4 regions of the Embleya sp. NPDC055664 genome follow, and region 3 is predicted to be linked to each of the others. Evidence: riboswitches for the same ligand, from Rfam matches in the RefSeq annotation. Region 3 holds a riboswitch; each other region holds the start of a gene.
The links. Region 3 has a riboswitch for cyclic di-AMP ahead of ACWGR4_RS42890 (transglycosylase family protein). Riboswitches for the same ligand answer to the same signal wherever they lie in the genome.
Positions count from the first base shown of each region.

Region 1: another riboswitch for cyclic di-AMP. It lies ahead of ACWGR4_RS17075 (NlpC/P60 family protein); the one in region 3 lies ahead of ACWGR4_RS42890 (transglycosylase family protein).
Region 2: another riboswitch for cyclic di-AMP. It lies ahead of ACWGR4_RS46170 (C40 family peptidase); the one in region 3 lies ahead of ACWGR4_RS42890 (transglycosylase family protein).
Region 4: another riboswitch for cyclic di-AMP. It lies ahead of ACWGR4_RS09320 (transglycosylase family protein); the one in region 3 lies ahead of ACWGR4_RS42890 (transglycosylase family protein).

Region 1 is NZ_JBSHGZ010000008.1:196,380-204,236, reverse strand. It holds gene ACWGR4_RS17090 (PspC domain-containing protein) at 1-406, opposite strand, end outside; gene ACWGR4_RS17085 (ATP-binding protein) at 540-1,799, shown strand; gene ACWGR4_RS17080 (LuxR C-terminal-related transcriptional regulator) at 1,796-2,473, shown strand; gene ACWGR4_RS17075 (NlpC/P60 family protein) at 2,555-3,634, opposite strand; cyclic di-AMP (ydaO/yuaA leader) riboswitch at 3,644-3,774, opposite strand; gene ACWGR4_RS17070 (hypothetical protein) at 4,150-4,506, shown strand; gene ACWGR4_RS17065 (PIG-L deacetylase family protein) at 4,523-5,242, opposite strand; gene pcrA (DNA helicase PcrA) at 5,368-7,857, shown strand, end outside.
Region 2 is NZ_JBSHGZ010000060.1:163-8,019, reverse strand. It holds gene ACWGR4_RS46195 (MFS transporter) at 1-292, shown strand, start outside; gene ACWGR4_RS46190 (MarR family winged helix-turn-helix transcriptional regulator) at 350-841, opposite strand; gene ACWGR4_RS46185 (MFS transporter) at 1,087-2,769, shown strand; gene ACWGR4_RS46180 (MFS transporter) at 2,834-4,192, opposite strand; gene ACWGR4_RS46175 (winged helix-turn-helix transcriptional regulator) at 4,398-4,865, shown strand; cyclic di-AMP (ydaO/yuaA leader) riboswitch at 5,351-5,489, shown strand; gene ACWGR4_RS46170 (C40 family peptidase) at 5,498-6,592, shown strand; partial or broken gene ACWGR4_RS46165 (DUF72 domain-containing protein) at 6,764-7,446, shown strand; tRNA gene ACWGR4_RS46160 (tRNA-Lys) at 7,735-7,807, shown strand.
Region 3 is NZ_JBSHGZ010000046.1:72,434-80,290, forward strand. It holds gene ACWGR4_RS42865 (IclR family transcriptional regulator) at 1-332, opposite strand, end outside; gene ACWGR4_RS42870 (SDR family NAD(P)-dependent oxidoreductase) at 450-1,217, shown strand; gene ACWGR4_RS42875 (FAD-binding oxidoreductase) at 1,502-2,887, shown strand; gene ACWGR4_RS42880 ((Fe-S)-binding protein) at 2,884-4,035, shown strand; gene ACWGR4_RS42885 (DUF1345 domain-containing protein) at 4,286-4,927, shown strand; cyclic di-AMP (ydaO/yuaA leader) riboswitch at 5,508-5,709, shown strand; gene ACWGR4_RS42890 (transglycosylase family protein) at 5,777-6,991, shown strand; gene ACWGR4_RS42895 (glycerophosphodiester phosphodiesterase family protein) at 7,179-7,857, opposite strand, start outside.
Region 4 is NZ_JBSHGZ010000004.1:337,362-345,218, reverse strand. It holds gene ACWGR4_RS09345 (PucR family transcriptional regulator) at 1-526, shown strand, start outside; gene ACWGR4_RS09340 (SDR family NAD(P)-dependent oxidoreductase) at 638-1,423, opposite strand; gene ACWGR4_RS09335 (Tm-1-like ATP-binding domain-containing protein) at 1,581-2,825, shown strand; gene ACWGR4_RS09330 (phosphoenolpyruvate hydrolase family protein) at 2,827-3,690, shown strand; gene ACWGR4_RS09325 (EthD family reductase) at 3,767-4,102, shown strand; cyclic di-AMP (ydaO/yuaA leader) riboswitch at 4,324-4,486, shown strand; gene ACWGR4_RS09320 (transglycosylase family protein) at 4,592-5,212, shown strand; gene ACWGR4_RS09315 (coiled-coil domain-containing protein) at 5,372-6,121, opposite strand; gene ACWGR4_RS09310 (carotenoid oxygenase family protein) at 6,209-7,573, opposite strand; gene ACWGR4_RS09305 (threonine aldolase family protein) at 7,829-7,857, opposite strand, start outside.

The DNA.
Region 1 (7,857 bases), on a different contig from region 3:
GGCCGAAGCCCGAGTCCAGGTACGTGAAGAACAAGGCGACCCCCATCACGGCGACCACGGTGGCGGCCGTCGCCCCGCGGTCGAACTTCCCGGAGAGCACCCGGCGCAGCACCGGCTGCTCCTCTCCACGGGCCGGGATCAACAGCCAGCCCAGGCTGTACACCAGTACGCCCACCCCGCCGAAGAGCGACAGCACCGCGAAGACGATGCGGAAGATCACCGGATCGAGGCCGAAATGCTCGCCGAGCCCGCCGCACACGCCGGAGACCATGCGGTCGTCGACGCTGCGCAGGAGCTGGGGTCGAGTGGTCGTCGTCGTGGGCGCCGCGGACGACCCCGGAGGGCCGCCCGGGACGTCGCCGGCCCGGTCGCCGGCCGAGACACCGGGTTTCATGTCGTCGTTCATGGGTCCATCGTGGCGTGCACGCGGCCCCGTTCCCATCGGGCTCCGCCCTGGTCGACCCCTGGTCCGACCCTGAGGGGGAATCAGGGTCGGGCCCTGATGCGCCCGGACTTGCCGGCGTGTGACGATCGGTCGTGTGACCGCCGTATATCCGCCCCCCGCCGCGCCGAACCGGCCCGCGTACCCGACGCCGAAGCTCCGCCGCGCCGCGTCCCACCGGTTCGCCGGCGGCGTCGCGCGCGGCCTGGCCGAGCACCTCGGCGTCGAGGTGGTGGTGCTGCGCGTCGCCTTCGTCGCGCTCGCGTTCTTCGCGGGCCTGGGCGTGGTCCTGTACGCGGCCTTTTGGATCTTCGTACCGCAGAGCGTGACCGACGCCGCCCCGCCGAGCCGCGAGCGCGGCCGGGAGCGGCATCAAGCGCTCGCGCTGATCATCGTGCTGATCGCGGCGACCATGCTCACCGGGCTCGGGACCGACACCGACACCGGTTCCGGCGACTGGTTGTGGCCGCTGCTCGTGGCCGGGCCCGGGGTGATCCTGCTGTGGCGTCAGGCCGACGAGTCGCAGCGGCAGCGCTGGTTCTCGCTGGACGGGCGCAGCCGGGTGGGGGGTTGGCTGCGCGCCCTGATCGGCGCCACGCTGGTGGTCGCGGGCCTGATCTTCTTCTCGCTCGGCCGCGGCGGTATCGGCGACGCGCTGGCCGCGATGCGCGGGGCGGGCCTGCTCCTGGTCGGCCTGCTGGTCATCTTCGGCCCGTATCTGCTGCGGCAGACCCGCGAGCTGGGCGCCGAGCGCCGGGCCCGCATCCGGGCCCAGGAGCGGGCGGAGGTGGCCGCGCACGTGCACGACTCGGTGCTGCACACGCTGACCCTGATCCAGCGCCAGGTGGAGGACCCGCGCGAGGTGGCCCGGCTGGCCCGGGCGCAGGAGCGCGAGTTGCGGGCCTGGTTGTACCGCCCCGACGGCGAGGAGCCGGACCGCACCTTCGCCGCCGCACTGCGCGGGGTCGCCGCCGAGGTGGAGGACGCGCACGGGGTGTCGATCGAGATCGTGTGCGTGGGCGACTGCCCGGTCGACGACCGGCTCTCCGCACTGATCGCCGCCGCGCGCGAGGCGATGGTGAACGCGGCGAAGTACGCGGGCGGCGCGGCGATCTCGGTGTTCGGCGAGGCCGACGAGGACACGGTCACGGTGTTCGTCCGCGACCGCGGACCCGGTTTCGACCCCGACTCCGTACCCGCCGACCGGCTGGGTGTGCGAGAGTCCGTGCTCGGGCGCATGCGCCGCAACGGGGGCGCCGCGAACATCCGCAGCGAACCCGGCGAGGGCACCGAGGTCGAGCTGGAGATGCGCCGCGCCGACGCCGGCCGGTCCGCTGTGGGAAGGACGAACACGTGAACACCACCGAGACGAGTAGCGCACCCGTCGAGGGCACGCCCCGCACCCGGGTGGTCCTCGTCGACGACCACCGGATGTTCCGCACCGGCGTGCGAGCCGAGATCGGCGAGGCGGTCGAGGTGGTCGGCGAGGCCGACGACGTGGCGAGCGCGGTGGCCGTGGTCACCGAGACCCGCCCCGAGGTGGTCCTGCTCGACGTGCACCTGCCCGGCGGCGGCGGGGTCGAGGTGTTGCGCCGGTGCGCGTCGCTGATCCCGGCGGTGCGCTTCCTGGCGCTGTCCGTGTCCGACGCCGCGGAGGACGTGATCGGGGTGATCCGGGGCGGCGCCCGGGGCTATGTGACCAAGTCGATCACCGGCGACGAACTGATCCGCGCGATCGGCCGGGTCGGCGAGGGCGACGCGGTGTTCTCGCCGCGCCTGGCGGGCTTCGTACTGGACGCGTTCGCGGCCACCGACGTGCCGCCGATCGACGAGGACCTGGACCGGCTCACCCAGCGCGAGCGCGAGGTGCTGCGGTTGATCGCGCGCGGCTACGCCTACAAGGAGATCGCCCGCCGATTGGTCATCTCGGTCAAGACGGTGGAGACCCATGTCTCCGCGGTGCTGCGCAAGTTGCAGTTGTCCAACCGGCACGAGCTGACCCGCTGGGCGACGGACCGGCGACTGGTCTGAGCCGGGCGACCGGCGACACGCGCGAAGGCGCCCTCCCGCGACGGGAGGGCGCCTTCGTACGTGTGACGGGGTCCGCCGGGCCTAGCCGGGTCGGATGGCCGCGTAGAACGGCATCGAGTCGACCGGCGCCTCGGTCACGGTCTTGCCGGGACGCGGGGCGTGGATGATCTTGCCGTTGCCGATGTACAGGCCCACGTGCCGGTTGTCCGAGTAGAAGAACACCAGGTCGCCCGGCTGGAGCGAGCCCTTGGCGACGCGCGGACCGTCGTTGACCTGGGTCCAGGTCGTCCGGGTCAGGCGCACGCCCGCGGCCTTCCAGGACGCCTGGGTCAGGCCCGAGCAGTCGTAGGAGCCGGGGCCCTCGGCGCCGGAGACGTACGGCTTGCCGATCTGGGACCGCGCGAACGCGATCGCCGCCGCGGCCCGGCCGGAGGCCGGCACGTTGGTCGTCGGCGTGGTGTCCTGCTTGTCCCGCGAACTGCGGTCGTTGGCACGCGTGTCGTTCGCGTGCTCGTCCGAGTCGAGGACTTCCTTCTGCTGCTGCGCGGTGAGCGTGTTCAGCAGGCGCTGTGCCTCGGTGAGCTTGGCCTGGATGTCGGTCTTGTTCTTGTTCAGGTCGGTGCGCAGCTTCTCCAGTTCCGCGAGCTGCGAGGAGGCCTCGGTGCGGTCCTGCTGGAGAACTCGGGCCTGCGCCGCGATCTGCTTCAGCTTGGCGGCCTGCTGGCCGTCGAGCTGGGACATCATCTGCGACTTCTGCAGGTATCCCTCGGGGTCGCCGCTGAGCGCGAGCGAGAGGGACGGCGGGAGGCCGCCGCTGCGGTACTGGTTGGCCGCCAGGACGCCGATCTGGTCGCGCAGGGCGTTCAGCGCGGCCTGTTCCTCGGTGATCCGGGCCTGGGTCTGGTTCGCGGTGCCCTGCTGCTTCTCGATCTGTTCCTCGACGCCGTTGGCGGCTTCGGTGGCCTTGATCACGTCGCTGTGCAGCTGGTTGACGCGGTCCTTGGTCTGCTGGAACGACTGCGCGGGGTCCGCGCTCGCGGTGCCGGCGAAGGTCATCACACCGGTCATCGTCGCGGCGGCCGTGACCACGGTCGCGGCGGTACGCACGGCGGTACGCGGCTTGGGCTTGCGGTGTTGCCCGGGTCGACGTTGGGACGCCACTGGTGGCGGGTCTCCTTCCTCGGCCGCCTACCGGGTTAGCTGACGGGTTCGGGCGGAAGAAGGCGCCCTACGGTGCCGGAGCACCGATTCACCCCAAGGGACTGCGAGGGTCCCCGGTTCCGGCTTCGCGTCGCGACGACCGTGGTTGCCCACCGTCACCGAAACCCGTCACCGAATTCGGCGGAGGCGATCGTGTCGACCGGGTGGCCGACCTCGAGCCGATCGCCTGCCGCAGAACACTAGTCACACGCGTGTCAGGACCATCACCATCGGCCTTCACATTGCCAAAACTTTACCAATGTCACCGTTTCCATCTCCGCGTATCACGGGAAAAGCGCCCGGATTCCCTAAAGTCGATCTTGATCCCTTTTGGCGATCTTTAATGGCATTCGACCGATGGAGAGGCGTGGATCGCCGCCGGCTAGGCTGCCGGACGGCGGCGGGGGTCCGGCATGGGCGCCGAGAACGCCGGCCGGGTGCCCGCCGGGGCGATGATCGACGAGGGGTTGTACGACGTGGACGTTCTGCGGCAGATCCTGCTGGTGCTGCACATCGTGGGCATCGCGGCCCTGCTCGGCGGCTTCCTCACCCAGATGTCCGCGCTGCGCACCGGCGACGTGCGGATCGTGCCGGCGATGACGCACGGCGCGCTGACCATGCTCGTCACCGGCCTGGCCCTGGTGGGCGTGGTGCAGTCCGGCCTGGACCGCGACGTGGACACCGCCAAGATCGGCACCAAGCTCGGGATCCTGCTGGTCATCCTGTTGCTGGTGTGGGGCAACCGCGCCGCGGACCGGGTGTCCGCACGCGTCCTCGGCGCGATCGGCCTGCTGACCGTGGCGAACATCGCCATCGCCGTGATGTGGACCTGAGCCGCCGGTCCCGCCGCTAGCGGGTGTCCACCACCCGGAACACCTCGGCCATACGCCCGGCGCCCAGTTCGAACCGCGCCGCGTTGCCCTCCAGCATCGACACCACGTGCTCGCGCAGCTCCGGCAGATGGCCCGTCTGGCTCTCGTGCGACAGCAGCGCCGCGATCTTGCGCTCGAACACCTCCGTCACGTCCACCGCGTGGTTCGGCGCCGCGGTCGGCGACAGCCAGGTCTCCGGCACCGTCCACTCCTTCAGCCCCTCCGCCTCCAGCAGCTCGGGGTGGGCGAACGGGTTGCGCGCGTCCGGATAGATCGCCCGCATCGCCGCCTCGCCGGCCTCCAGGTGATCGGGGTGGCTGGGCGCCAGCCGGGCCCAGTCCCGCTCCGGACTCGGGATCACCATGCGCTGCGGGCGTACCTGTCGGATCACCCGGCTGATGTCGCGCCGCAGTTCCATGGAGGCTGCCACGCGCCCGTCCGGATACCCCAGCCAGTACAGCTGCCGCACCCCCACATGCGCCGCCGCCGCGCTCTGCTCGGCCCGCCGGATCCCGCCGATCTCCGACCGGGGCACCGCCGGATCGAACCCGCCCGCGTCCCCGTCGGTGACCAGGCAGTAGCTCACCTCGATGCCCGCCTCGGTCCACGTGGCGACCGTCCCCGCCGCCCCGAAGTCGATGTCGTCCGGGTGCGCGGCCAGCACCAGGATCCGCTCCACGTCGCGATCGTCCAGCACGATGTACTCCCTTGACGGTCGACCCGATGTCCGACGGGGCGAAGATGGTTGTCGGCGCAATGATCCCTGCCCGCGACAACGGCCCGGGCACGACCCGCCCGACACCCACCTAGACTCGGGGAACGATGAGCAGCCTCTTCGACGACATCCCCCTGCCCGGTTTCGACACCGCGGCCAAGAAGTCCCCCGCCGGCTCCGCGGACGAGATCCCGCTGCCGCCCGAGCCGGACGAGAACCACGTGTACGGCCTGCCGGAGGACTATCCGGACGACCTGTACGAGGGGCAGTACGCACCGCCGCCCGAGCCACGCGACGCCTACTACCGCAACGGCGCCCCGCGCCCCGTGGTGGACCCGGCCCGGCTGCTCGACGGGATGAACCCGCAACAGCGCGCCGCGGTCGTGCACGAGGGGTCCCCGCTGCTCATCGTGGCGGGCGCGGGCTCCGGCAAGACCCGCGTGCTGACCCACCGCATCGCCCACCTGCTCGCCTCCCGCCACGTACACCCCGGCGAGATCCTGGCGATCACCTTCACCAACAAGGCCGCCGCCGAGATGCGCGAGCGGGTCGAGGCGCTGGTCGGGCCGCGCACCAAGGCGATGTGGGTGTCCACCTTCCACTCGGCCTGCGTACGCATCCTGCGGCAGCAGTACAAGAAGCTCGGCATGAGCTCCTCGTTCTCCATCTACGACTCCGCCGACCAGCAGCGGCTGATGGCAATGGTCTGCCGCGACCTGGATCTGGACCCGAAGAAGTTCCCGCCGCGCAAGTTCAACGCGCAGGTGTCCAACCTCAAGAACGAACTGATCGACCACGAGGACTTCGCGGCCAAGGCGATCAACGAGTCCGAGCGCATACTGGCGCAGGCCTACACGATGTACCAGGAGCGGCTGCGCCAGGCCAACGCGCTCGACTTCGACGACCTGATCATGACCACGGTGCACCTGCTCCAGGCGTTCCCGGACGTCGCGGAGCACTACCGGCGACGCTTCCGGCACGTGCTGGTGGACGAGTACCAGGACACCAACCACGCGCAGTACACGCTGGTGCGCGAACTGGTCGGCGGCGCGGCCGGCAGCGGCCCGCGCCTGACGGTGGACGGCGAGTTGGTCAACCCCGCCGAGGCCGGGCTCGTCGGGCTCGAACCGGCCGAGTTGTGCGTGGTCGGCGACGCGGACCAGTCGATCTACGCGTTCCGCGGCGCGACCATCCGCAACATCCTCGACTTCGAGGCCGACTACCCGAACGCCACCACGATCCTGCTGGAGCAGAACTACCGCTCCACGCAGACCATCCTGAGCGCGGCCAACGCGGTGATCGAGCGCAACAGCAACCGACGCGCGAAGAACCTGTGGACCGACGCCGGCGCCGGCACCCCCATCGTCGGCTACGTCGCGGACGACGAGCACGACGAGGCGCAGTTCGTCGCCGACGAGGTGGACCGCCTCACCGACGCGGGCCACACCAAGCCGGGACAGGTCGCGGTGTTCTACCGGACCAACGCCCAGTCCCGCGTCTTCGAGGAAGTCTTCATCCGGGTCGGCCTGCCGTACAAGGTCGTCGGCGGCGTGCGCTTCTACGAGCGCCGCGAGGTCCGCGACGTGCTCGCCTACCTGCGCCTGCTGGCCAACCCCGACGACACCGTCTCGCTGCGTCGGATCCTGAACGTGCCCAAGCGCGGCATCGGCGACCGGGCCGAAGCGTGCCTGGACGTGCTCGCGACCCGCGACCGCATCCCGTTCGCCCAGGCGCTGCGCCGCGCCGACGACGCGCCGGGCCTGGCCAAGCGCTCGGCCAACGCGGTCAAGGGATTCGTCCGGCTCCTGGACGACCTCACCGCGGTGGTGGACGGCGGCGCGGGTCCCGCGACCGTCCTGGAGGCGATCCTGGAACAAAGCGGCTACCTCGCCGAGTTGCAGGCATCCAGCGACCCGCAGGACGAGACCCGGATCGAGAACCTTCAGGAACTCGCGGCGGTGGCACTGGAGTTCGAGCAGGCCCAGGCGCAGGAGGGCGGCTCGGGCACGCTCGCCGACTTCCTGGAGCGGGTCTCGCTCGTGGCCGACTCCGACCAGATCCCCACCGACGCCGAGGACGGCGGCGTGGTCACCCTGATGACCCTGCACACCGCCAAGGGCCTGGAGTTCCCCACGGTGTTCCTCACCGGCCTGGAGGACGGCGTCTTCCCGCACATGCGCTCGCTCGGCGACGCAAAGGAGCTGGAGGAGGAGCGCCGGCTGGCCTACGTGGGCATCACCCGCGCCCGCGAGCGGCTCTACGTCACGCTGGCGAAGATGCGCAGCGCGTGGGGCGCGCCGTCGTACAACCCGCCGTCGCGCTTCCTGACCGAACTGCCGGAGAAGCTGGTCGACTGGCGCGGCACCTCGCCGTCGGCGGCCAAGGCGATGTCGGCGACGAAGTCGACGGTCGGCTCGCGCGGCGGCTTCGGCAAGGGCGCGCAGATCAAGGAACGCCCGGCCATCGCGCTGTCCCCGGGCGATCGGGTCACCCACGACAAGTTCGGCCTGGGCACGGTGGTGTCCACCGCCGAGACCGGTGACAAGGCGAAGGCCACCATCGATTTCGGCGCCGGCGGCGAGAAGACCCTGCTGCTG
Region 2 (7,857 bases), on a different contig from region 3:
GCACATGATGGGCCGCTACAGCGGCGCCGCCCGCCTGCTCGGCTGGGGTGCGATCCCCGTCGGCGCGGGCCTGATCGGCGTGCTCGCCGAGTGGTTCGGCGTCCGGGCGGCGTTCCTGGCCTTCGCCGTCGCCGCCGCCGCGACGATCCCGCCGTACCTGCGGGTGGTCACCGACGCCCGCCTGGCCCCCGCGTTCCGCGTGCCCGGGGCGGAGGAGACGGGGGCGGAGGAGACGGGGGCAGAGAAGACCGGGTCGCAGGAAACGCCGACGAAGGAGCCGAGGACACGTTAGGCGGCGCCCCCGGGTGAGTCGCGGTGGGCGCGGCGGCCCGGGTCGCCCGACTCCTTCTCAGTGCGGCGGTTCCGGCCACATTCTGCCCGCCGGGACGTCCGGGCCGTCGATGATCGCGCTGAGCATGCGCAGGTTCTCGGCGAACACCTCGGCCGCCTCGGGGCCGATCGTCCGGCTGATCATGCCGTCGACGTCCTTGACCACGCGCCGGCCCTCGGCGACGCCGGCGCTGCCGAGTCCGGTCAGTTCCAGGAGGACCACCCGCTTGTGTACCGGGTGCGGGCGGCGGACGATCCAGCCGACACGCTCAAGGGCCAGCATCGCGGTGGTCACGCTCTGGGGGGTGATGTGGTGCGCGCGGGCGAGGTCGGCGGCGGACAACGCGCCGTTCTCGTCGAGCCGACCGGCCAGGCCCAGCTGGTTGATCGAGACGCCGATGCCTTCCAGGCGCTCGTTGAGCAGTCGCTGTACCGACTGCTGGGCGCGCCAGAGCAGATGGGGCAGCTGCTCGCTCCACGCGGCGGCGGCGACTTCCCGGTGGGCGGGCATCACACGTTTCCCTTCTTCGTACGGCCGGGGGTGCCGGGGTCCGCACCCCGTGGGTGCCTCACCGGTCACCGTAGGGCACGTCCCTCCCCCGGCCGGGCCACGTCGACGTACATATTCGCAGGTGAGGTGCATGTTCCCAGACGACGCGCATATTCGCAGGAGGCAGGCATGTTCTAAGTATGCATACAAGTTAGCAGGCTTCTGATAACTTGACAGCCTTCGATTACTTGGAAGGCTGTCTCACCATGTCCACGACCCCGCAGTCCACCCCGTCCGCAACGAGTCCGCCGCCGACCGGGGCCGTGGCCCGGCCGGCGCTCACCGTGGTGCTCGCCTGCCTCGGGGTCTTCGCCTCGTACGTGCCCATCGGCGGGGTCGCGGTGTCCCTGCCGACCATCCAGCGCGGGCTCGGCGCGTCCACGAGCGATCTCCAGTGGATCAGCGACTTCTTCATCCTGCCGATGGCGGCGCTGATCCTGACCTTCGGCCTGATCGGCGACCTGTACGGGCGCAAGAAGGCGTTCCTGGCCGGGCTCGGCCTGCTCGCCGTCGGCGCGGCCGTCAACCTGACCGCGCACAGCGTGGCCCAGGTCTGGGTGGGCCAGGCCCTCTCCGGCGCGGGCGGCGCGGCCCTGCTCACCTCCAGCCTGGCGCTGATCAGCCACGCCTACCCCGACTTCCGGGCCCGGGCCAAGGCGATATCCGCGTGGGCCGCGTCCCTGGGCCTGGGCATGTCCCTGGGCCCGCTGGTGAGCGGGACGATCCTGGAACACGCCTCCTGGCGCTGGGTCTTCGCGCCGACGGTACTGATCTGCCTGATCGGCTCGGTGATCGCGGCGGCGCTCCTGGAGGACTCGCGCTCGGCGCGCGGCCGGGCGATCGACGTCCCCGGTCAGCTCACCGCGATCGTGGCGATCTCCGGCCTGATCTACGGCGTGATCGAGGGCGGCACCAGCGGCTGGACGCACGGACCGGTCCTGGCCGCGTTCGCGCTCGCGGTGCTGGGTCTGGTGGCGTTCGTGTGGGTCGAGCGCCGTTCGGCGACGCCGATGTTGTCGCTGGACCTGTTCTCCTCGCGGGCCTTCAGCGGCGCCGGTGTGGTGACCATGTTGACCATGTTCGGCCTGGTCGGGATCGTCTTCTCGCTCAGCCTGTTCTTCGGCAACGTCCAGCACCTGAGCGCCCTCGAGATCGCCTACCGCTTCCTGCTCGTCAACGGTCTCGGCGTGGTGTTCGGCCCGGTGGTCGGCCGGCTGGTCGGGCGGATCGCCCCGGGCCTGCTGCTGACCGGCGGCCTGGTGCTCACCGGGATCGGCATGCTGGCCCTGAACACGCTGGACAAGGACACCGGATTCGCCGCGCTGATCGCCCCGTTGGCGGTGATCGGTATCGGCTTCGCCTTCGTCATGACGCCGATCACCTCGATCGCGGTGAGCAGCGTCCCGCACCACCTGGCCGGCATGGCGAGCGCGGGCAACAACACGCTGCGCCAACTCGGCGGCGCGCTCGGCCCGGCGGTCCTGGGCGCGGTATTGACCAGCCGGATCAGCGCGGGACTGCCGGGGCACCTGGCCGACTCCGGGCTGGCCGACGCCGACCGCGAACACGTGCGCGCGGCCGTGTCGGACGAGGGATTGTCGGCGGCCGGCCATCTGGGTCTGGCTCCCGAGCCCACGGGCAGGGCGCTCGGCGCGATCGGCGACAGCTTCGTGGACGCGATGCACGTCTGCATGACGATCGCCGGGGTGGGCATGTTCGCGGCCGCCGTGATCACGGTGCTGACGATCGGGGTGCGGCGGGCGAAGCCGCACGGGAGTACGGCCGTTCTGGCGTCGGGTCCGGGAACGTCGGGCCGGGTGCCGGCGCAGGGCTCCGCCGCGACGGTGGCGGCCGGTACCGGTTCGGGGGCGGGCTCGGGCGGGGCCTGAGTCCCGATTCGACGAAGCCGCTCGCGCATCGGCGAGCGGCTTCGTCGGCTGTGGGGCGACTCGGCTAGGCCGCCGCCCGTCGCCCGCGCAGTCCGAACACGGTCACCGCCGCGCCCAGCGCCACCCCGACCAGCGGCACGATGAGTGCCGTCCGGAAGCCGTCCAGCTCGGAGCCGCCCGCACCGGCCAGGACCGCGGTGACCGTCGACAGGCCCAGCGCCGCGCCGAACTGGAAGGCGGTGTAAAGGAGTCCGCCGGCCAGGCCCTGTTCGTCCTCGTCGATGCCGTCGGTCGCGGCGATGGTGAGCGGGCCGTACGCCAGCGCGAAGGCCAGACCGAGCAGCAGCATCGTCGGGAACATCGCCACGTAGGAGGTGTCGCCGTCGATCGACAGGAACAGCGCGTACGCCGCGGCGGCGGCCACCATCCCGCCGAGGATCACCCGCAGGTTCCCGAAGCGCTCCACCAGCCTCGGTGTCAGCGTCGGCGCGAGTACCGCGTCCGCCCCGACCGCGAGCAGCGCGAAACTGGTCTCCAGGGTCGACCAGCCGCGGATCTCCTGGAGGTAGAAGACCGCGATGAACTGGAAGCCGAAGAACGAGCCCGCGAACAACATCGCGCCCAGGTTCGCCCGGACCAGCGCGCCCGAGCGCAGGATGCCGAGGCGTACCAGCGGATTCGCCGCGCGTCGTTCGACGGCCACGAAGGCGAGCAGAAGGGCGAGCCCGCCCGCGAAGACCACGATCGTCCAGCCCGGGCCGTCGGCGGGGTGTTCGAGCCGGACCACGCCGTAGACCAGCAGCAACATCGAACCGGTCACGCTGATCGCCCCGACGAGGTCGAAGCCCCCGCCGGCCTCGGGCCGCTCGTCCCGGGGGATCAGCGCCGACGCCGCCGCCAGGATCACCGCGGCGAGCGCGACCGGTACGAAGAACACCAGCCGCCAGTCGATCGCCGTCAGCAGTCCGCCGATCACCAGGCCGAGCGAGAAGCCGCCCGCGGCGGTGCCCGCGTAGAAGAGCAGTGCCCGGTTGCGCTGCGGCCCCTCCGGGAAGCCGGTGGTGATGATGGACAGCCCGGCAGGGGTCATGAAGGCGGCCGAGGCGCCGGTCACGAAGCGGGCCACGATCAGCATCCAGCCCTCGGTGGCGAATCCGCCCAGGCCGGAGAAGACCAGGAAGACGCTCAGCCACAAGAGGAACATCCGCCGCCGGCCGAGCAGATCGGCGGTGCGGCCACCGAGGAGCATGAAGCCGGCGTAGGCGAGCACGTACGCGCTCATCACCCAGCTCACGCCACCGGTGGACATGCCAAGGTCCTCGCGGATGGTGGGCAGCGCGACGTTGAGCATCGCGATGTCGATGCCCTCGAGGAAGATCGCGCCGCAGAGGACGAGCAGCATGCCCCAGGCGCGGGGGCTCATGCGGCCGGCGGGGGTGTCGCCGGCGGCGGATTCGGGGGCGGATTCGGTGGCGCTGCCGGGTGCGGACGTGGATGTGGACATGCGACAGCCCCTCGGGACGCGGGTGGGTGGGATTGCGGTGGGATCGGGGCACCGGGGGTCGGTTCTTCGGACGAACCCGGTTCCCTCTTGTAACCGACCCCATCCTTCGGCAGCATCGACTTCCATGGAAGAAGGCACTTCGAAGGAACCGACCCCCTGCCCGAGTAACCAGGAGGACTACGACGCCCTCCAGTGGGACGTGCGCGAGGGGTGCGAGGTCCGGCAGATCCTCGACCGGGTCGCCGACAAGTGGTCGCTTCTGGTGATCGCGATCCTGGAGAGCCGTACGTTGCGCTTCACCGAGTTGCGGCGGGAGATCGACGGGATCAGCCAGCGCATGCTCACCGTGACGCTGCGCCAGCTCGAACGCGACGGCCTGGTGCGCCGCACGGTGTATCCGGTCGTGCCGCCTCGGGTGGACTACGCGCTCACCCCGATGGGGACCACGCTGCACACCACGATCCGCTCGCTGGTCACCTGGACCGAGGAACATCAGGAACGTATCGCCGAGGCGCGGGCGGAGTACGACGCGCGTGTGGGAGCGGAAGGCGATCTGGCGGTGGCGGCGGCGGGGCGGTCGGTGTCGGGGTAGTGGGCACGGCGCCGGACCGGGGGTCGATTTTCGAATCCGGGTTCGGGGTCTGCCCGCACCTGTTCGATGCCGCTCGATGTCGCTCGATGTGCGTATTCGCCTCGGATCGGCCGGGCCTTGCGAATGCCCGGTTCGAAAAGGACAGGCAAGCCGGGCGAAACAGCGGAGCCTGGCGCGTGGTAACCCCGTAGGCGGCCCATTTCGCGGGTGCGGCGACGTTTGCGGAGGTCGGACGGCAGATCCTTGCCACCAATCGTTGCCAAATCGGCCCAAGATCGACTTTCGGGATTCCGAGTGCTTTTCCTGTGATACGACGACGGGTGAAACGGAACTCTTGGTAAAGTTTTGGCAATGCAGAGACCCCGAGTGAGGGTCGTGACACGCCTGTGACTATCGTTCTGCGATAGGCGAGCGGCTCCACGTCGGCCACCCGGTCGACACGTTCGCCTCCGCCGAATTCGGTGACGGGTTTCGGTGACGGTGGGCAACCGCGGTCGCCGCGACACGAAGCCGGAACCGGGGACCCTTCACAGTCCCTGGGGTGAATCGGTGCTCCGGCACCGTAGGGCGCCTTCTTCCGCCCGAACCCGTCAGCTAACCCGGTAGGCGGCCGAGGAAGGAGACCGCCGCCAGTGGCGTCCCAGCGTCGATCCGGGCAGCACCGCAAGCCCAAGCCCCGCACCGCCGTGCGTACCGCCGCGACCGTGGTCACGGCCGCCGCGACGATGACCGGTGTGATGACCTTCGCCGGCACCGCGAGCGCGGACCCCGCGCAGTCGTTCCAGCAGACCAAGGACCGCGTCAACCAGCTGCACAGCGAGGCGATCAAGGCCACCGAAGCCGCCAACGGCGTCGACGAGCAGATCACCAAGCAGCAGGGCACCGCGAACCAGACCCAGGCCCGGATCACCGAGGAACAGGCCGCGCTCAACACGCTGCGCGACCAGATCGGTGTCCTGGCGGCCAATCAGTACCGCAGCGGCGGTCTGCCGCCCTCGCTCTCGCTCGCGCTCAGCGGCGACCCCGAGGGATACCTGCAGAAGTCGCAGATGTTGTCCCAGCTCGACGGCCAGCAGGCCGCGAAGCTGAAGCAGATCGCGGCGCAGGCCCGAGTTCTCCAGCAGGACCGCACCGAGGCCTCCTCGCAGCTCGCGGAACTGGAGAAGCTGCGCACCGAGCTGAACCGGCACAAGGGCGAGATCCAGAACAAGCTCACCGAGGCACAGCGCCTGCTGAACACGCTCACCGCGCAGCAGCAGAAGGAAGTCCTCGACTCGAACGAGCACAAGAACGACGCGGGTTCGCGCACCGAGACCGACCGCAGCTCGCGCGACAAGACGGACCCGCCGCCGACGACGGGCAAGGACGTCCCCGTGTCCGGCCGGGCGGCGGCCGCGATCGCGTTCGCGCGGGCCCAAATCGGCAAGCCGTACGCGCCGCGAGGCGTGGGCCCCGACTCGTACGACTGCTCGGGCCTGACCCAGGCCTCGTGGCGAGCCGCCAACGTTTCGCTCAGCCGCACCACGTGGACCCAGGTCAACGACGGCCCGCGGATCTCCAAGGACGCGCTCAAGCCGGGCGACCTGGTGTTCTACTTCTCGGACAACTCGCACGTGGGCATGTACATCGGCAACGGCAAGATCATCCACGCCCCCCGCCCCGGCAAGAACGTGACCGAGGCCCCCTTGGACTCGATGCCGTTCTACGCGGCCGTCCGACCGGGCTAGACCCACCCGACCGCGCTACACCGACGATCGGTCCGGGAGGGGGCGAGCACCCCTCCCGGACCGATCGTCGTTGTCGGCGCTGCCGGTGCCTCGGGGCACGCGGTATCTCGGGTTGCCTTGCCCTGCCTTGCCGTGCGGAAGGTTCCGGGAACCGGGGTAGGCGTGTGGGCCATGGATCGTATATCGGTGGGCACGAGCTCGTGGACCGACTCCGCCTTGGTCTCCAGTGGTTGGTATCCGGCCGAATGCCGGGACGCGGAACACCGACTTCGCACTACGCCCGGCAGTTCCCGGTGGTCGAGGTGGACGCGACCTACTACGCGTTGCCCAGCACCCGCAGCGGGGCGCTGCTGCCGTTGCGCGAGGCAGGACGTCTCGGCACGTTGCTCTTTCAGTTCCCGCCGTCCTTGGCGCCCGGTTCGGCTGCCACACGTTTCCTCCACGACTGCGTCGAGCGGGCGCAAGGGTGGCCGCTCGCCGTCGAGTTCCGGCATCCGCTCTGGTGGCAGGACGAACATCGCGCCGCGACGACGGCTCTCCTCGAACGCCTCGGTGTCGCCGCGGTGGCGGTCGACACGGCGCAGTCGCTGCCCACGTCCATCCCCCCGGTTGCCGTGGCCACCACGCCCGAGCTGGCGGTGGTTCGCTTCCACGGCCGCAACCGGGCCTGGGGGAGTGGGTCGAAGGAAGAACGGTTCCGCCACACCTATACGAGCGCGGAACTGGCCGAGTGGGTGCCCCGAGTGCGCATGCCGGCCGAAACCGTCGACCGGATACACGTGTTGTTCAACAATTGTTGTGCCGACGCAGCCGCCCGGGCAGCCGAAACAATGCGCGGCCTACTCGACGGGTAGGGACCCGGATCGTGTCGTCGAACGGCGAGGGGTCCGACCGGCCGATCGACCGGACCGACCACGGACGGTAACGGTATGGCCATCGCCGAGGGCCCGACGGGAGGGTGAACGGCAGCCATGTGCGTCCATTTTGCACACTCCGACCGTTTCGCGGCGCCCCACGCTCCCGCCCGTACAAGCCCACATCCCCGCAGGTCACGGCGTGTCCGGGGATACTCGCAGCATGTTCGATCCGATACCGGTACTCTGCCGGTGGGCAAAAAGCGGATCACCGCCGGACGCCCGACGGGGCCGTTAGCTCAATTGGCAGAGCAGCGGACTTTTAATCCGCGGGTTCAGGGTTCGATCCCCTGACGGCCCACCGCTTCCACCCTCTCCAACCCTGGTCAACGGCCTGCGAGTCCCCAGGAC
Region 3 (7,857 bases):
TCCAGGATCGCCACGTGCACCGTCTCGTCGGTCACCCGGCGCAGGTCGGCGAGCAGCGGATGCACCATCGAGCGCAGGTCGATGTCGTCGTGGAACCGGAACGCGGTGGCGAGCAGCTGACTCCCGATGAAGTAGGGGCCGTTCACCTCGGGCTGGGCGGCGAATCCGCGGTGCTTGAGCGCCCCGAGCAACCGGTGGAGGGTGCTCTTCGGGATGTCCAGATCACTCGCAAGCTCCTCCAAGGCGATACCTCGGGGCATTTCGCCCATACGCATCAGGATCCGCAGTGCTCGATCCACGCTGATCACGGGCGAATCGCTGTTGCCGGTCAAGGGCCCCCCTAGGGAACGAAGCATAAATGGGATGGCATTCCGTCTGATGGAATGATAGACCGTACCGCGCATCGCTGATAACGTCCCGGCTCGTCGACCGGTCACGGAGGAGAAGCGATGCGCGGGCTCATCGGCAAGCGGATACTCGTCAGCGGCGGCAGCAGCGGCATCGGCCTCGCAGCCGCCCGGCGCTTCCTCGAAGAGGGGTGCCGCGTCCTGGTGGGCGGCCTGGATCCGGCCGAGGTGGACGAGGCCGTCGCGGAACTGCGCCCGCTCGGCGAGGTCACCGGCTTCGCCGTCGACGTCAGCCACGAGCCGGACGCGACCGCCCTCGTCGAGGCCGCCGTCCGCGAACTCGGCGGCATCGACGTACTCGCGAACAACGCCGGCATCGCCTGGCGCGAACCCTTCCTGGAGATCACCCCCGAACATTTCGACCGCATGCTCGCGGTCAACCTGCGCGGCATGTTCCTGGTCGGCCAGGCGGTCGGCCGGCACATGGTCGAACGCGGCGGCGGTGGGGTGATCGTCAACATGTCGTCCACGAACGGGATCGCGGGTGAGGAGGACTACGCGCACTACAACGCCTCCAAAGGAGGTGTCCTCCTGCTCGGCAAGACGATGGCGGTGGAACTGGGCCGGTACGGGATCCGGGTGAACACCCTGTGCCCCGGATACATCCGTACACCACTCAACGCCTCGATCGCAGGCGCAATGACAGACCCCGACTTCGAATCCACGTACATCACCACTCGAATCCCCCTGGCCCGCGCCGGCCGCCCCGAAGACGTAGCCGCCGCTTACGCGTTCCTGGCCTCGGAGGACGCAGCCTTCATCCACGGCACCGAACTGGTCATAGACGGCGGCCAATTGGCAGTCATGTAGCACCGACCAGGCCCCCACCCACCTCCATTCGGCCCGCGTCCCAGCCGCGTCGAAATCGCAACCACCCCACCCCGAACCGCAGTTCACCCCGGCCCGGACCCCAGCCCCAATCCGGTCCGCAACCATCTCGGCCAGGTCCGCAGCACATCTCAGCCCGTGCGGCGTTTGAGAACGAATGGGCCGCAGGCCGACGCGCCGGACCCACACTGCCGACGCGACCACCGCCGTCGGCCGCGAACCCACACCATCGCGACGGCCACCCGCCCGAGGGAGACCCACGGAACATGCCCCTGTCCATGGACCTGATCGACCGCCTGAGCGCGATCGTCGGCGCCGAACACGTCCGCCACACCACCGGCGACCTCGTGCCGTACGCCCGCGACGCCACCCCCCTGTTCGACCGACTCCCGGACGCCGTGGTCTTCCCGGCCGACACCGCCGAGGTCGCCGCCGTACTGCGCCTGGCGACCGAGCACCGCGTGCCGGTCGTCCCCCGGGGCGCCGGCTCCAACCTGTGCGCGGCCACCGTGGCCCTGAACGGCGGCATCGTCCTGGTCACCACACGCATGAACCGCATCCGCGAGATCAGCCCCGACGAACTGCTCGCCGTGGTCGAACCCGGCGTGACCACCGCCGCCCTGGCCGACGCCGCGACCGCGCACGGCCTGCTCTTCCCGCCCGACCCGGGCAGCCGCACAGTCTCCACCGTCGGCGGCAACGTGGCCACCTGCGCGGGCGGACTGCGCGGCCTCAAGTACGGCGTCACCCGCAACTACGTACTCGGCCTGGAAGCGGTACTGCCCACCGGCGAGGTGATCCGCACCGGCGGCCGGCTCTGGAAGGACGTGGCCGGCTACGACCTGACCCGCCTGCTCACCGGCTCCGAGGGCACCCTCGCCGTGATCACCGAGATCACCATGGCCCTGCTGCCCGCCCCCGCCGACACGGGCACCGGGATCGCCTACTTCCCCGACCTGTCCCACGCCGGCCGCGCGGTCGCCGACATCCTCTCCGCCGGCATCGTCCCGGCCACCCTGGAATTCCTGGACCGGAGCTGCGTCAACGCGGTCGAGGACTTCGCCGACCTCGGCCTGCGTCGGGACGCCGGGGCGCTGCTCCTGTTCGGCGACGACGGTACGTCCGACGCGGTCCGCCGCGACCTGAACCGCATGGCCGAGTTGTGCGACGCGGCCGGCGCCACGGAATGGACCCTGGCCGAGGACGTGGCCGGCGCCGAGGCACTGCTGACCGCTCGCCGATGTTCGCTGCCCGCGCTGTCCCGACTCGGCGCGCTGACCATCCTCGAGGACGCCACCGTGCCGCGCCCCAGGATCGCCGAGATGGTCGACCGGATCGACGCCATCGCGGCCGGGCACACCGTCACCATCGCCACCTTCGGCCACGCCGGCGACGGCAACCTCCACCCCACCTGCGTGGTGGCCGACCCGAACGACACCGAATCGATCGAGCGCGCGCACGCCGCCTTCGACGACATCTTCCGCACCGCGATCGAACTCGGCGGCACGATCACCGGCGAACACGGGGTAGGCGCCGCCAAGTTGCCGCACCTGCGCGCCCAACTCGGCGACGAACAGCTGCAATTGCTCAGCCGGATCAAGACCGCCTTCGATCCCGCCCGCATCCTCAATCCCGGAAAGCTCGGCTCATGACCGGTGTGTTCGACCCCGAGGAACTCTCCCGCTGCATCTCCTGCGGCTTCTGCCTGCCCGCGTGTCCGACCTACGCCGCCACCGGCGACGAGGCTTCGTCGCCGCGCGGCCGGATCAACCTGATGCGCGCGCTGGAGACCGGCCGCCTGGACGCCGACGACCCGACCCTGCTGGAACAGTCCTCCGCGTGTCTGGGCTGCCGCGCCTGCGAACCGGTCTGCCCGGCGGGCGTCCCGTACGGCTCCTTGTTGGAACAGTGGCGCGAGCACCAGTGGCGGGGCAAACACCGACCGCCACTGGCCCGGCTGTTGACGATCGTGGTGAGCCTGCCGCCGGTGGTCCGCGCGATGGGCTGGGGCCGCTTCGTCCTGCCGGCCGGGCGCAGCAGCCCCGACAGGGCAACCCGTCCGGCCACACCCCGGAGCCCGAAACCACCCACTCGGCCCGCACAGCCCGCACAGCCCACGCCACCCGCCGGCACCGGTGCCTCCCTCATGCTCGGCTGCTTCGAACGCGCCATGTTCCCGAAGGTCTCCCGCGCGGCCCGCACCCTCCTGCCCGGCCTGAAGGTGCCCGACGACCAGGGCTGCTGCGGAGCGCTGCACGCGCACAACGGCGAATCGACCAAGGGCCGTGCCCTCGCCCGCCGCCTCGGCGAACGACTCCCCGGCCGGATCGTCACCACCTCCGGCGGATGCGCCGCGCACCTGGCCGACGTCATCGGCCGCGACCGGGTCGCCGAATTGTCCGAGGTGGTCGACGTCTCGGCCCTCCCCGAACGCCGGGTGGCCGGCCGCCGGGTCAGGGTCACCCTCCAGGACTCCTGCCACCTGCGCAACGGCCTCGGCGTCTGGCGCGAACCGCGCGAAGTCCTTTCCGCAGTGGCCGACTTCGTGGAAACCCCGGGCGCCGGCGACTGCTGCGGCGCGGCCGGCACCCACTCCCTCCTGCGCCCGATCGAATCCCGCCGCATCCTCGACCGCAAGCTGGACGCGATCGAGGCCAGTGGCGCCGACGTCGTGGTCGCGGTCAACCCGGGCTGCCTGCGCCAACTCCGCACCGGCCTGCGGCGCCGCAAGTCGCGCGTACGCGCGGTACACCTCGCCGAATTCCTCACCGCACCCAACGGCGGCGCCCGGACGCCCTGACCACGACGGACCCGACACCGGCGTCTCGGGCCGGGTTCGGCGTATGCGGCTCCACACGGGGGGAGCCGCATACGCCGAACCCGACCCGAGACACCCACACCTATCCGGCTCGGCCCTGCCCTCCCGAGGCTCCGGCGAAGTGACAAGCGGCTCGGAGTGAATGGCGCCGGGACCACGGGCCCACAACCTCGCCGAGACGCGCCGTGTTTCGCTGACACCGGCTGCTTCGGCCGACTGACAGAATCGGCACATGGCCGGACCGCGTGCGCGGGCACGACTTCGCTGGACGGGGTCGGCCGCAGAGACACTGATCTTCCTGTCCAGTGTCGCGTTCCTGAGCAGCACCGCCCGGTGGGCGCTGATCGTGTGGGTCGTCGTCGGGTCGCTCTACATCGCCGGCGGGTTCGCGGCCGTGTGGCGGGGACGGCCCGTCGAGGCCGGCGCGGTCACGGAGCTGCGCGCTCTGGCCCGGTGGTCGTGGATCGCGCCGCTGCTCGCGGGGACGACCGGCGCCGTATCGGCGGTGACGGCTCTGCTTGCGAAGGACCAGGTCGTCGGCGGTCATCGTGATCTCGGACTGACGGTCGCCGCTTCGCTCGGGGTGATCCTGTCGTGGGCGCTGATGCAGGTCGGCTTCGCGCAGATCTACCTCGTCATCGACGTCACCGGCGGGCACGGCGACCTTCGGTTCCCCGAGGGCACGACGCCGTCGTTCCTGAGTTTCGCGTACTTCTCCTTCACGCTCGCCACGTCGTTCGCGACCAGCGATGTCGAAGTCGTCGGTGTGCGGATGCGGCGGATCGTGCTCGTCCACACCGTCATCGCCTACTTCTACAACGCCCTGGTGGTCGCCGTCGCGTTCCAGGTGCTTCAGGGGCTCGTCAGCCCGTGAGGCGCGGCCCGCGACGACATGCCACCCCGCGATGACGGGGTGTACCCGAGCCGAGGTTCGATCACCGGCAGTCCATACAGGGCAAATCACCCGAATCGGTGCCAGTCAGGCCGAAAGCCTCCATCACGCCACCCGGCCCGAAGGGGCCATCCCATCGAACGCCGGTTCCGCGACGCGCGCGCCTTCACCCTCGCCGCATCCCACAAATGGGCAGGTCGGGAGCCGTTTCGACCCGTTTTCCACCATCCCGAGACCGTCGTTTCCGACAAATCCCGTGGCGCACGTCACATCCCGCGCACCGATTGTCAGGAACTCGCACGCACCGTGAACCGAATTTCCACGATTCTCACTCCCCGCAATTCCGACCTCACTCCCCGCTGAAGGTCCCGGACACAATGCGTGGACGCTTCGGGACTTTCGGTCCCCTAATTCCACCCTTCCGACCCGAATCTTCGGTTTCGGCGAAACGTGATGTTTGGATCCGAGTCGGGTGTATGCGTAGCTTGGTGCTTCGCCGCACCGGTCCGGTGTTCGGCGGAATGTGTCTCCCGGTTCGCCGAATCCTGCCGCCGGAGAGGCCACGGTACGAAACCCGAAAGGCAGGAGCGGGGGAACCAAGTGGAATGCCGTCCCGGGCGTCCGCATGTCGCGGACATCCGATAACGACGGCTTGGGGTGAAGCCGTGCCCGCCTCCTCGATACCCGAGGAGTCGACGCCGGCCGGGCGAGACTCTCCAGCCCGAATCCGACAGCTCACTTCGTAGGCGTGGGAGAAGGAAAATCTTCGTGCAGTCGTTCATCACCCCTGCCCGCAAGCCCAAGAACGCGCGCCTCGCGCTCACCCTCGGCATGGCCGGCGCCATCGTCGCCGCCCCGCTGATCACCGGCTTCGCCACCTCCGCCACCGCCGCCCCGGTCTCCGTCTGGGACAAGGTCGCCATGGGCGAGAGCTCGGGCAACTGGCACATCAACACCGGCAACGGTTTCTACGGTGGCCTGCAGTTCACGCAGAGCACCTGGAACGAGTTCGGCGGTCAGCAGTACGCCCCGCGTGCGGACCTGGCCACCAAGGACCAGCAGATCGCCATCGCGGAGAAGGTCCTCGCCGTACAGGGCCCCGGCGCGTGGCCGAACACCTCGGGCCCCGCGGGCCTGACCCGTGGCGGCGCCGCTCCGGCCATCTCCCCCAACGCCAAGTCGGGCTCGACCAAGGCCACCGTCAAGGTCGCCCCCAAGGTCGCCGAGAAGCCGGTCGAGTCCGCGCCGGCCCCGAAGGCCCCGAAGATCGAGGTCGTCCCGGCCGCCGAAACCAAGGCCACGACCACCACCTACTCCGTGGTCAAGGGCGACACCCTGTCCAAGATCGCCGCGGCCAAGGACGTCGAGGGCGGCTGGCACAAGCTGTACGCCGACAACAAGTCCGTCATCGGCGGCAACCCGAACCTGATCCTGGTCGGCCAGAAGCTCTCGCTCTCCGGCAAGGCCGCGGCCGCCACGAAGACCGAGGTCGCGCCGAAGGCCGAGGCCAAGGTCGAGACCAAGACCGAGGCCCAGCCCTCCGTGTCGGTCAAGGTCGCCCCGAAGCCCGTGACCAAGGAGAAGGCCCCCGTCGTGGCCAAGGACTCCTCGGCCAAGGCCGGCAGCACCGCCGTCAACTCCTCGGGCTACGTCGCCCCGGTGAACGGTGCCCTGGGCACCGCGTTCGGCACCGGTGGCTCCATGTGGTCCAGCGGCAGCCACACCGGCCAGGACTTCGTGGTCGGCACCGGCACCTCCGTCAAGGCCATCACCTCGGGCACCGTGGTCAGCGCCGGCAACGGTGGCGCCTACGGCAACGAGGTCGTCATCAAGCACGCGGACGGCAAGTACTCGCAGTACGCCCACCTGTCCAGCATCGGCGTCCGCGCCGGCCAGACGGTGAGCACCGGCCAGCAGATCGGCCTCTCGGGCGCGACCGGCAACGTGACCGGCCCGCACCTGCACTTCGAGATCCGCACCACCCCGAACTACGGCAGCGGCATCAACCCCGTCACCTACCTGCGCGCGCACGGCGTCAACCTCTGATCCGAGCACAACCGGGAAGTTCCAGGGCCGGGCCCGTCGACCACGCGTCGACGGGCCCGGCCCTGTTCCATGCCCACCGCGCGGGCGGGTCCGGCCGAGTGCGCACTGTCCGCCGGAGCGGGCACCGCCCGCCCGAGCGAGCACCATCCGCTACGCCCACCGCGCACCCGGCAGCGCTTCCCCCGCGTCAGCCCCGCGCGGGATAGCGCTTCGGCAGCGGCAGCCCTCGCGCCGCCATCAGCTCCCGCAACCGATCGGGGTAATCGGTGATCAGCCCGTCCACGCCGTCGTCCATCAACTTCGCCATGGTCGCCGGATCGTCGATGGTCCACGGCACCACCTTGATGCCCAGTCGGTGTGCCTCCTCGACCATCGCCCGGGTCACGTAGGGACGGTAGTTCGGGTCGCCCACCCTGCCGTCCTGCGGAAAGCCGTGCACCGGCGAGAACGACGTCGCGCCGAACGACTTGATCGCCCGCAGCGGGTCGCCGCCGAAGTCGTCGATGTCCAGGCCGCCCAGCCAGGGCGAGGCGCCGGGCTTGCCGACCTGGAGGAAGTCGTAGTTGGTCAACGCAACGAGCGGCAGCCGGGGTTCGACCTGACGCATCCTCATCAGCGAGCCCCAGTCGAAGCTTTGGATGGTGACCTGGCGCAACAGCCCGGCCCGGCGCACCTCGCGGGCCACCGTCTGCACGAACTGCTCGCGCGGCGCCGTCTCGTTCGGCGCGCCCGCCTCGACCTTGGTCTCCACGTTGAGCTTCACGCCGCGTGCGTGGCGCCGGTTGACCAGGTCGAACACCTCGGTGAGCAGCGGCATTCGGGCGCCGGGCGAGGTGGTCTGGCCGGGGAAGCCCGGGAACTGCCGC
Region 4 (7,857 bases), on a different contig from region 3:
CGAGAGCGGGGACGACCGGGACGGCGCCGAGCCGGATCCCACCGCGGGCCTGCTGCGCGAGCGGCTGGCCGCGTTGGACGGGCCCGCGACGGACGACCTGCGGGCGCACATCGGGGTGAGCGCCCGGGTGGACCGCGCCGACGCGCTGCGCGGCGCCTTGGAGGAGGCCTGGCACGCGGGCCGGATCGCCGGGACCAGGACGGGCCGGATCGAGGTGGTCGGGCATGCCGAACTCGCCTCGCACGTGGCGCTGCTGGCCGCGGTGCCCGAGGACGTGCGCCGGGCCTTCCGGGGCCGGTTGCTGGAACCGCTGCGCGCGTACGACGCGAGCCATCAGGCGGACCTGATCGGCACGTTGGAGGTGTTTTTGGACTGCGACGGGTCGTGGACCAGGTGCGCCGCGCGGTTGCACGTACACGTGAACACGCTGCGCTACCGGATCGGCCGGATCGAGGAGCTGACCGGGCGTCAGTTGGCTCGTCTGGAGGACAAGGTGGACTTCTTCCTGGCGCTGCGGCTGCGCTGAGCGGGCGCGAACGGGCGTACCGGCGGCCCGGCTTCCCCGCCGATGCGTCGAAATCGGATCGGTCGGGCGGATCCCGGGTCGGCCGATGGGTCGAAAATCGTGCCGGCCGGGTCAGCCGAAGGAGACCCCCGACGTGACCGGGACGACCGTGCCGGTGATTGCCCGGGCCCGGTCGGAGGCCAGGAAGGCGACCGCGTCGGCGATGTCCTCGGGCCGGGTGATCCGGCGCAGCGCCGAGGACCGGGTCAGCTCGGCCCGTACCTCGCTCTCGGGCACCTCCCGGCGCGCGGCGATGTCGGCGATGCACCCGGCGAGTTTGGCGTTCTCGGTGTAGCCCGCGACGACCACGTTGACCCGGATGCCGTCCGGCCCGACCTCCTTGGCCAACACCCCGGAGGCCACCTCCATCGCGGCCTTGGTCGCCGCGTACGCGCCCAGCCCGACGAGCTTCGCGCGCGGCGCCTCCGAGGAGATCTGCACGATCGAGCCGCCGCCGACCGCGCGCAGATGGGGCAACGCGGCGCGGGAGACGGCCAGTACGCCCAGCACGTTGATCTCGAACGCGCGCCGGAACTCGTCCGGGTCCAACTCCTCCAGGCGTCCCGACGGGTTGTACGTCGCCACGTTCACCACCACGTCCACCCGGCCCGATTCCCGGGCCGCGGTGTCCACCAGCGCGCGGCAGGCGCCCTGGTCGGCCAGGTCGGTCGGCACCGCGAGCACCCGACGGCCCGTCAGCTCCCGGATCTCGTCCGCGAGTTCGCGCAGCGGTTCGGGGCGGCGGGCGGCCAGCACCAGGTCCGCGCCGTCGCGGGCCAGCGCCAATGCCGACGCGCGCCCGATGCCCGCTCCGGCTCCCGCGACGATTGCGACCCGTGCGTCCGGTTCCTCCGCCATCGACACCCCTTTCACGTGCGCGAAATCCGCGACTCGCCACCCGTCCTATCGCACGGTGCTTTGCATTGCCATGATCATCCGGTTGGGTTACTGTGCGCGGCCGTTCGCCGCCGAAGCGTCAACCCGGCAAGCCGTACCGACACCACCGGAGGCACCGATGCCCACCGTCGTACTGATCGGAACGCTGGACACCAAGGGGTCCGAATACGCGTGGCTGGCCTACCGGCTGCGGGCCAGAGGAGCCGAGGTCCTGCTGATGAACGTCGGCGTCCTGGGCGACTCGCTGGCCCAGGCCGATGTACAGGCGGGCGAGGTCGCCGCCGCGGCGGGCACCGATCTGGAGGACCTGCGCACCCGCGCCGACCGGGGCGCGGCGACCACCGCGATGGCCGAGGGCGCGGCCTCGATTCTGCGCGAACTCTTCGAGCAGGGAAGGGTGGACGGGGTGCTCGCGATGGGCGGCTCGGGCGGCTCGGCGATCGCGTCCCACGCGATGCGCGCGCTGCCGGTGGGCGTGCCCAAGCTGCTGGTGTCCACGATGGCGGCGGGCGACGTGTCGCCGTACGTCGGCGCGGTGGACGTGACGATGATGTACAGCGTCGTGGACATCGCCGGGATCAACCGGCTCTCCGAACGCATCCTGGGCAACGCGGCGGACGCGATCGCGGGCATGGCCGGCGGCTACGCCGAGGACCGCGCGGCGGTCGCCGGGGTGACCGGCGAGGGCCGACCGCTGGTGGCCGCGACCCAGTTCGGCGTGACCACCCCGGCGGTGGACGCGGCGCGCGAGCGGCTCAACGAACTGGGCTACGAGGTACTGGTGTTCCACGCCACCGGGGCCGGCGGCCGGTCGATGGAGAACCTGGCCGAGGGCGGCTTCCTGGCCGGGGTCCTCGATCTGACCACCACCGAGCTGGCCGACGACCTGGTCGGCGGGGTGCTCAGCGCGGGCCCGCAGCGGCTGACCGCGGCCGGGCGGATGGGATTGCCGCAGGTGGTCAGCGTGGGCGCGCTGGACATGGTCAACTTCGGCCCCCGCGACACCGTTCCGCCGCGTTTCGAGGACCGGCTGTTGTACGTGCACAACCCGACCGTGACACTGATGCGCACCACACCGGCCGAAAACGCCGAACTGGGACGGCGGATCGCGGCCAAACTGATCGACGCGACCGGGCCCACCGCGCTGTACCTGCCGCTGCGCGGAGTCTCCGCGATCGACGTCGAGGGCGGACCCTTCTACGATTCCGACGCCGATACGGCGTTGTTCGACGCGCTGCGCGCCGGCCTCGACGGGACCGCCGTCGAGGTGCGCGAGGTCGCGACGGACATCAACGATCCGGCGTTCGCCAAGGCGGCGGCGGATCGATTGCACGAATTGATCACGAAGGGACACGTGGACTGAGATGAACGGACGCGAGGCGCGGGGCCGACTGCGCACGACGGTCGAGCAGGGCGGCGTCGTGATCGGCGCGGGCGCGGGCACCGGATTGTCCGCCAAGTGCGCCGAGGCCGGGGGTGTGGACCTGATCATCATCTACAACTCGGGCCGCTATCGCATGGCCGGCCGGGGTTCGTTGGCGGGACTGCTGCCGTACGGCGACGCCAACGCGATCGTGGTGGAGATGGCGGGCGAGGTGCTGCCGGTGGTGCGCAGTACCCCGGTCCTCGCGGGGGTGTGCGGCACCGATCCGTTCCGGATCATGCCGCACTTCCTGGACCAACTCGCGGCCATGGGCTTCGCGGGAGTGCAGAACTTCCCGACGGTCGGCCTGTTCGACGGTGTCTTCCGGCAGAACCTGGAGGAGACCGGGATGGGCTACGACCTGGAGGTGGAGATGATCCGGCTGGCGGCGGAGCGCGGCCTGCTCACGGCGCCGTACGTCTTCGATCCCGAGCAGGCCCGCGCGATGGCGGCGGCCGGCGCCGACGTGCTGGTCCCGCACCTGGGGCTGACCACCAAGGGCAGCATCGGCGCGACCACCGCGGTCACCCTCGACCAGGCGGTGGAGCGGGTGCAGGAGATGCGCGACGCGGCGGCGGAGGTCAACCCCGACGTGCTGGTGCTGTGCCACGGCGGGCCGATCGCCGAACCCGAGGACGCGGCGTACGTCCTGGCCCACACCACCGGCGTGGTCGGCTTCTTCGGCGCCTCCAGCATGGAGCGCCTGCCGACCGAGGTGGCCATCACCGAGCAGGCGCGGGCGTTCAAGAGCATCACCCCGAGTGGGGGCACCGCCACGGCGGGCGACACTCCGGCACATCCGTAACCAACGCGCCCGGCAGTAGATGCGTGGCGCACGCGCACGTCCGTCCGTCCGACAACCACGAGCGTGAGGACCCGGCATGTACAAGTTGACCGTGCTCTACGGCCACCCCGAAGACCCGGCGGCGTTCGATTCCTATTACTGGGACAAGCACGTCCCGCTGGCCCGCACCATGCCGGGACTGACCGGCTGGACCATCGGCAAGTGCGAACCGGATCCGTCCGGTGCGAAGCCGCCCTATTACCTGGTGGTCGCGCTGTACGCGCCCTCGCGCGCGGAACTCGAGGCGGTGCTGGATTCGCCCGAGGGGCGGGCCACGGTGGCCGATGTGCCCAATTTCGCGACCGGCGGCGCGACGTTCCTCTGGGACGAGGAGCGGGTAGTGGTTCCGGTAGAGCTGCCCGCGACGGAATAGCCCGTCGTTGACGCACGCGTGACCACGCGGCCGCGCACCGTGTACGCCGGAGCCGTGACCTGCAAAGACGGCGACAAATCGGGCAAATAGGTGTTATTCCTCCCTATGGGGGACGTCACAAACCACCCGAAATGTTTGCCAACCCGGCGAACCGGTGCGTAGCTTCGTGGTTGTTCGCACAAGCGGACTCCCCGGGCGGTACGCCGAATCCTGCCGCCGTCCGAGGGAAGCAGTCGATATCGACTGGCGGCAGGAGCGGGGGAACCAAGTGAGCCGACATCGGCACTGCCGATGCCTGGGGTGAAGCCATGCCTGTGACAGGCGAGGCCGGGCCAATCGTCCGAACCCGACAGCTAACTTCGTAGGCGCCCGACGAGGTAATCAATGACCTTCCGTGCCATCACCGCTCCGGTTCGTTCGCTCTCTCGTGGCCGTCGCGCCGGCATCGCCGTCGCCGCAGGTGCGGGTCTCGTCCTTCCCCTCGTGGGCATGGCGGGCAGCGCGAACGCCGCGACTTCGTCCACCTGGGACGCGGTCGCCCAGTGCGAGAGCACCGGAAACTGGGGCATCAACACGGGCAACGGCTTCTCCGGCGGTCTGCAGTTCACCCCGAGCACCTGGAACGCGTTCGGCGGCAGCCAGTACGCGGCCAGTGCCGCGCAGGCCTCCAAGGCGCAGCAGATCGCCGTCGCCGAGCGGGTCCTGGCGAGCCAGGGCCCCGGCGCCTGGCCGGTCTGCTCCGTGAAGGCCGGTCTGGGCAAGGGCGGCGACGCCAACGCCACGGCCGAGTCCTCGACCACCGGCAAGACCAAGTCCTCGGTCGAGCCGAAGGCCGCGCCGACGTCCGAGGCCAAGCCCGCGACCGGCAACGCGCCGAAGCTCAACGTGCAGCCCAAGCAGGACGTCGCCAAGCAGGACGCGCCGAAGTCGGCCGCGACCGAGCGGGCGTCGGGCTCCGGCACCTACACCGTCAAGTCCGGTGACACGCTGTCCGCGATCGCGGCCAAGTTCGGTGTCAAGGGCGGCTACAAGGCCCTGCACACGGCCAACGCCGGCGTCCTCGGCGACAACCCGAACGTGATCGCCGTGGGCACCAAGCTCGCCGTCTGATCCATACCCTCACCACGTGGGCCCCGCCGAGACATTCGGCGGGGCCCACGCGCGTTCGACCAGGCCCGGCCGGGCCGTTGCACGCGCCCATCCCGATCCGGACATGCGCGCGATGGCGTTGGCGGTGAGCACCGGACGCGAGTAGGCCGAACGGCCCGGTCAGCTCTGCTCGGTGCGCAATAGCCGCAGGAACGCCTTGATGCCGGAGATGACTTCCTGGTTGTCCGTCAACTGGCTGATGGTGTCCTCGAAGCGGCGGCCGAGGGCGTCCACCTTGCGGTCCGCCTCCTGGAAGCGCTTGGTGGTGTCGGCCGCCCCGAAGACCGTCGTCTCCTTGAGCTGCTCGATGCTCTCCAGCAACTCCTTGGTGCGGGTCTCCAGGGCCTCGACCTTGGCCTTGAGGGCCGTGACGTCCTGGCTGACCGCGAGCACGTCGTCGCGGGGGTGGGTCACCTCGCGCAGCATGGTGCGCAGCCGCTGGGACAGGTGCTCCGCATACGCCTGACCGGGTCGAAACAGGGTGCTGAGCAGGTAGAACCCGGCGAACCAATAGCCCACCACGCCACCGGAGATCCAGGTGATCAGCGCGATCACGGCGGCGGAGAGCACGTGTGCGCCGATCGCGCCGTAGAGCAGTCGGCGGGCGATCCGCCGGGCCTCGACGTCACGCCCTTCCGGTACCGCCAGGCCCCGCTCCCGGCTGATCGCGATCTCCGTGATCACCCGCTGGGCCCGGAAGTACAGGTTCCACGGCGCGGTGAGCACCAGGATCAGCCAGAACAGACACACCGCCCCCGCCCCGAGCGAGAGCAGATCCGCCAGTGACGTGTCCTCGACGAAGTACAGCACGATGCCCAACGCCGTCGTGCCGACGAACAGCAGAACCGCAAGCAGCCTGGTCGCACCCACCCGAATCGCACTCCCACCCCACCCGGCGCCCGGCCCACCCGAGCACGCTGCTCGGACTGTAGAGCACGGAGATCACCGTGATCGGGTTCAGCCGTCGGCAACCGATCCGTCGGGGTCGGGGATCCACGAACCGTGGATCCCGGCCGGCACCCGGCGCGGCAATTCGACGGCCGCCATCGGCGGCGCGGTGATCCTGCGCGCGTCCAGTACCAGCAACTCCGAGGCATTCCGGGCCAGATCACTGACCACGGTGAGCAGGTAGCCGTCGTCCTCGGCGGTGCCGCCCTCGGCCGGCACGAACACCGCCTCGCCGGGCATACGGTCGCGCCCCTGTCCGGCGATCCACCGCTCCCCGCTCACCCGGTCGTACTTGACGATCGCGTACTCGCGCAGCCCCGCCCCGGGAAAGGCCGACGCGTAGCCGAATCGGTGCGGCCGGCCCACCGCGCGGGCGTCGATCGTGGGGAACTCGACGACCAGCGAGTCCAGTGCCTGCTCGCCCGCGACGCCCGAGGCCGGGTCCAGGATCCATCGGTGCGAGATCGCGCCGACCACGGGTGACTCGGGGTAGCCGGGCGCACCCACCCACCACCGCCAACTCGTCTCCCACGCGGCCCGATCGAACCTCGGTGCCTCCAGCACGATCCGACCGCGCGCGTCCTCGTACGCGTTGGCCACATGCAGCACCATCCCCGGCGACACCTCGAACCAGGTCGGCACGGCCGGGCCGGTGCGCGGCATCACGCCGATCCGGGGCGCGTAGGACTCGCTCCAGCGGTAGGGCACACCGGAGGACTCGGCCGGGTTGAACACCACCGGCAGGTCGAGCCAGACCACATGGCGTCGCGTCAGCCCGAAGTCGTGCATCAGCGAGGGTCCCGCGCCGCAGATCACCTCGCTGCGGATGATCCGCCCCCGGGGTGACGCGACGTGGTACGTCAGATACGGCGGGGTCGGCGAGTAGCCGAAGAAGTGCAGTTCGCCGGTGCCCGGATCGGTTTTGGGATGCGCGGTCATCGCGGTGGTCAGCCCGCCGGCGAAGTCGTACGGGCCGACCGTGTCCAACTCGCGGGTCACCTCGAACGGGAGGTTGGCCTCCTGGAGCGCGAGCAGCCGACCGGCGTGTTCGACGATGTGCGTGCCGGCGATGCTCGCGGTCAGGTCGACGCTGCCGTCCGCGCGCACATACGGCGCGCCGTTCCACGCGGGGGTGCGCACCCACCGGTTGCGGTACCACTCGGCCCGGCCGGCCCGCAGCCGGATGCCGTGCAGCATGCCGCTGCCCCGGAACCAGTGCGACGGCACGTCGCCGGGTCGCGGGTTGTGCCCGTTGCGGATGTAGCGACCGTTCAGCTCCGGCGGAAGCATGCCCCGAACCTTCAGGTCGCGCCGGTCGATCTCGTCGGCGACTGGTGCGAAGTGCTCGGCGAGATAGGGCTTTCGCAGGTCCACGACGGCGCGCTCCGATCACCTGGGTCGGTGACTGTAGCACCTGCCGCCGCTGATCCGGCACCCGATGTGAACGAGCCCTCGCCGACCCGTGCGCCCCGAAAGAAGTCCGCAACCGGCCGGAAACCGGCACCACTTCGAGGTCGATGCGACAAAGCCCCGGCACCACTTCGAGGTCGACCCGACAAAGCCCCGGCACTACGCGAAGGCGGGCCGGGGCACCCGCCCCGACCCGCCCACCGCCGTGCGCCCGTTCGGTTAGCGCGCGCCCAACTCCTCGGCCAGCG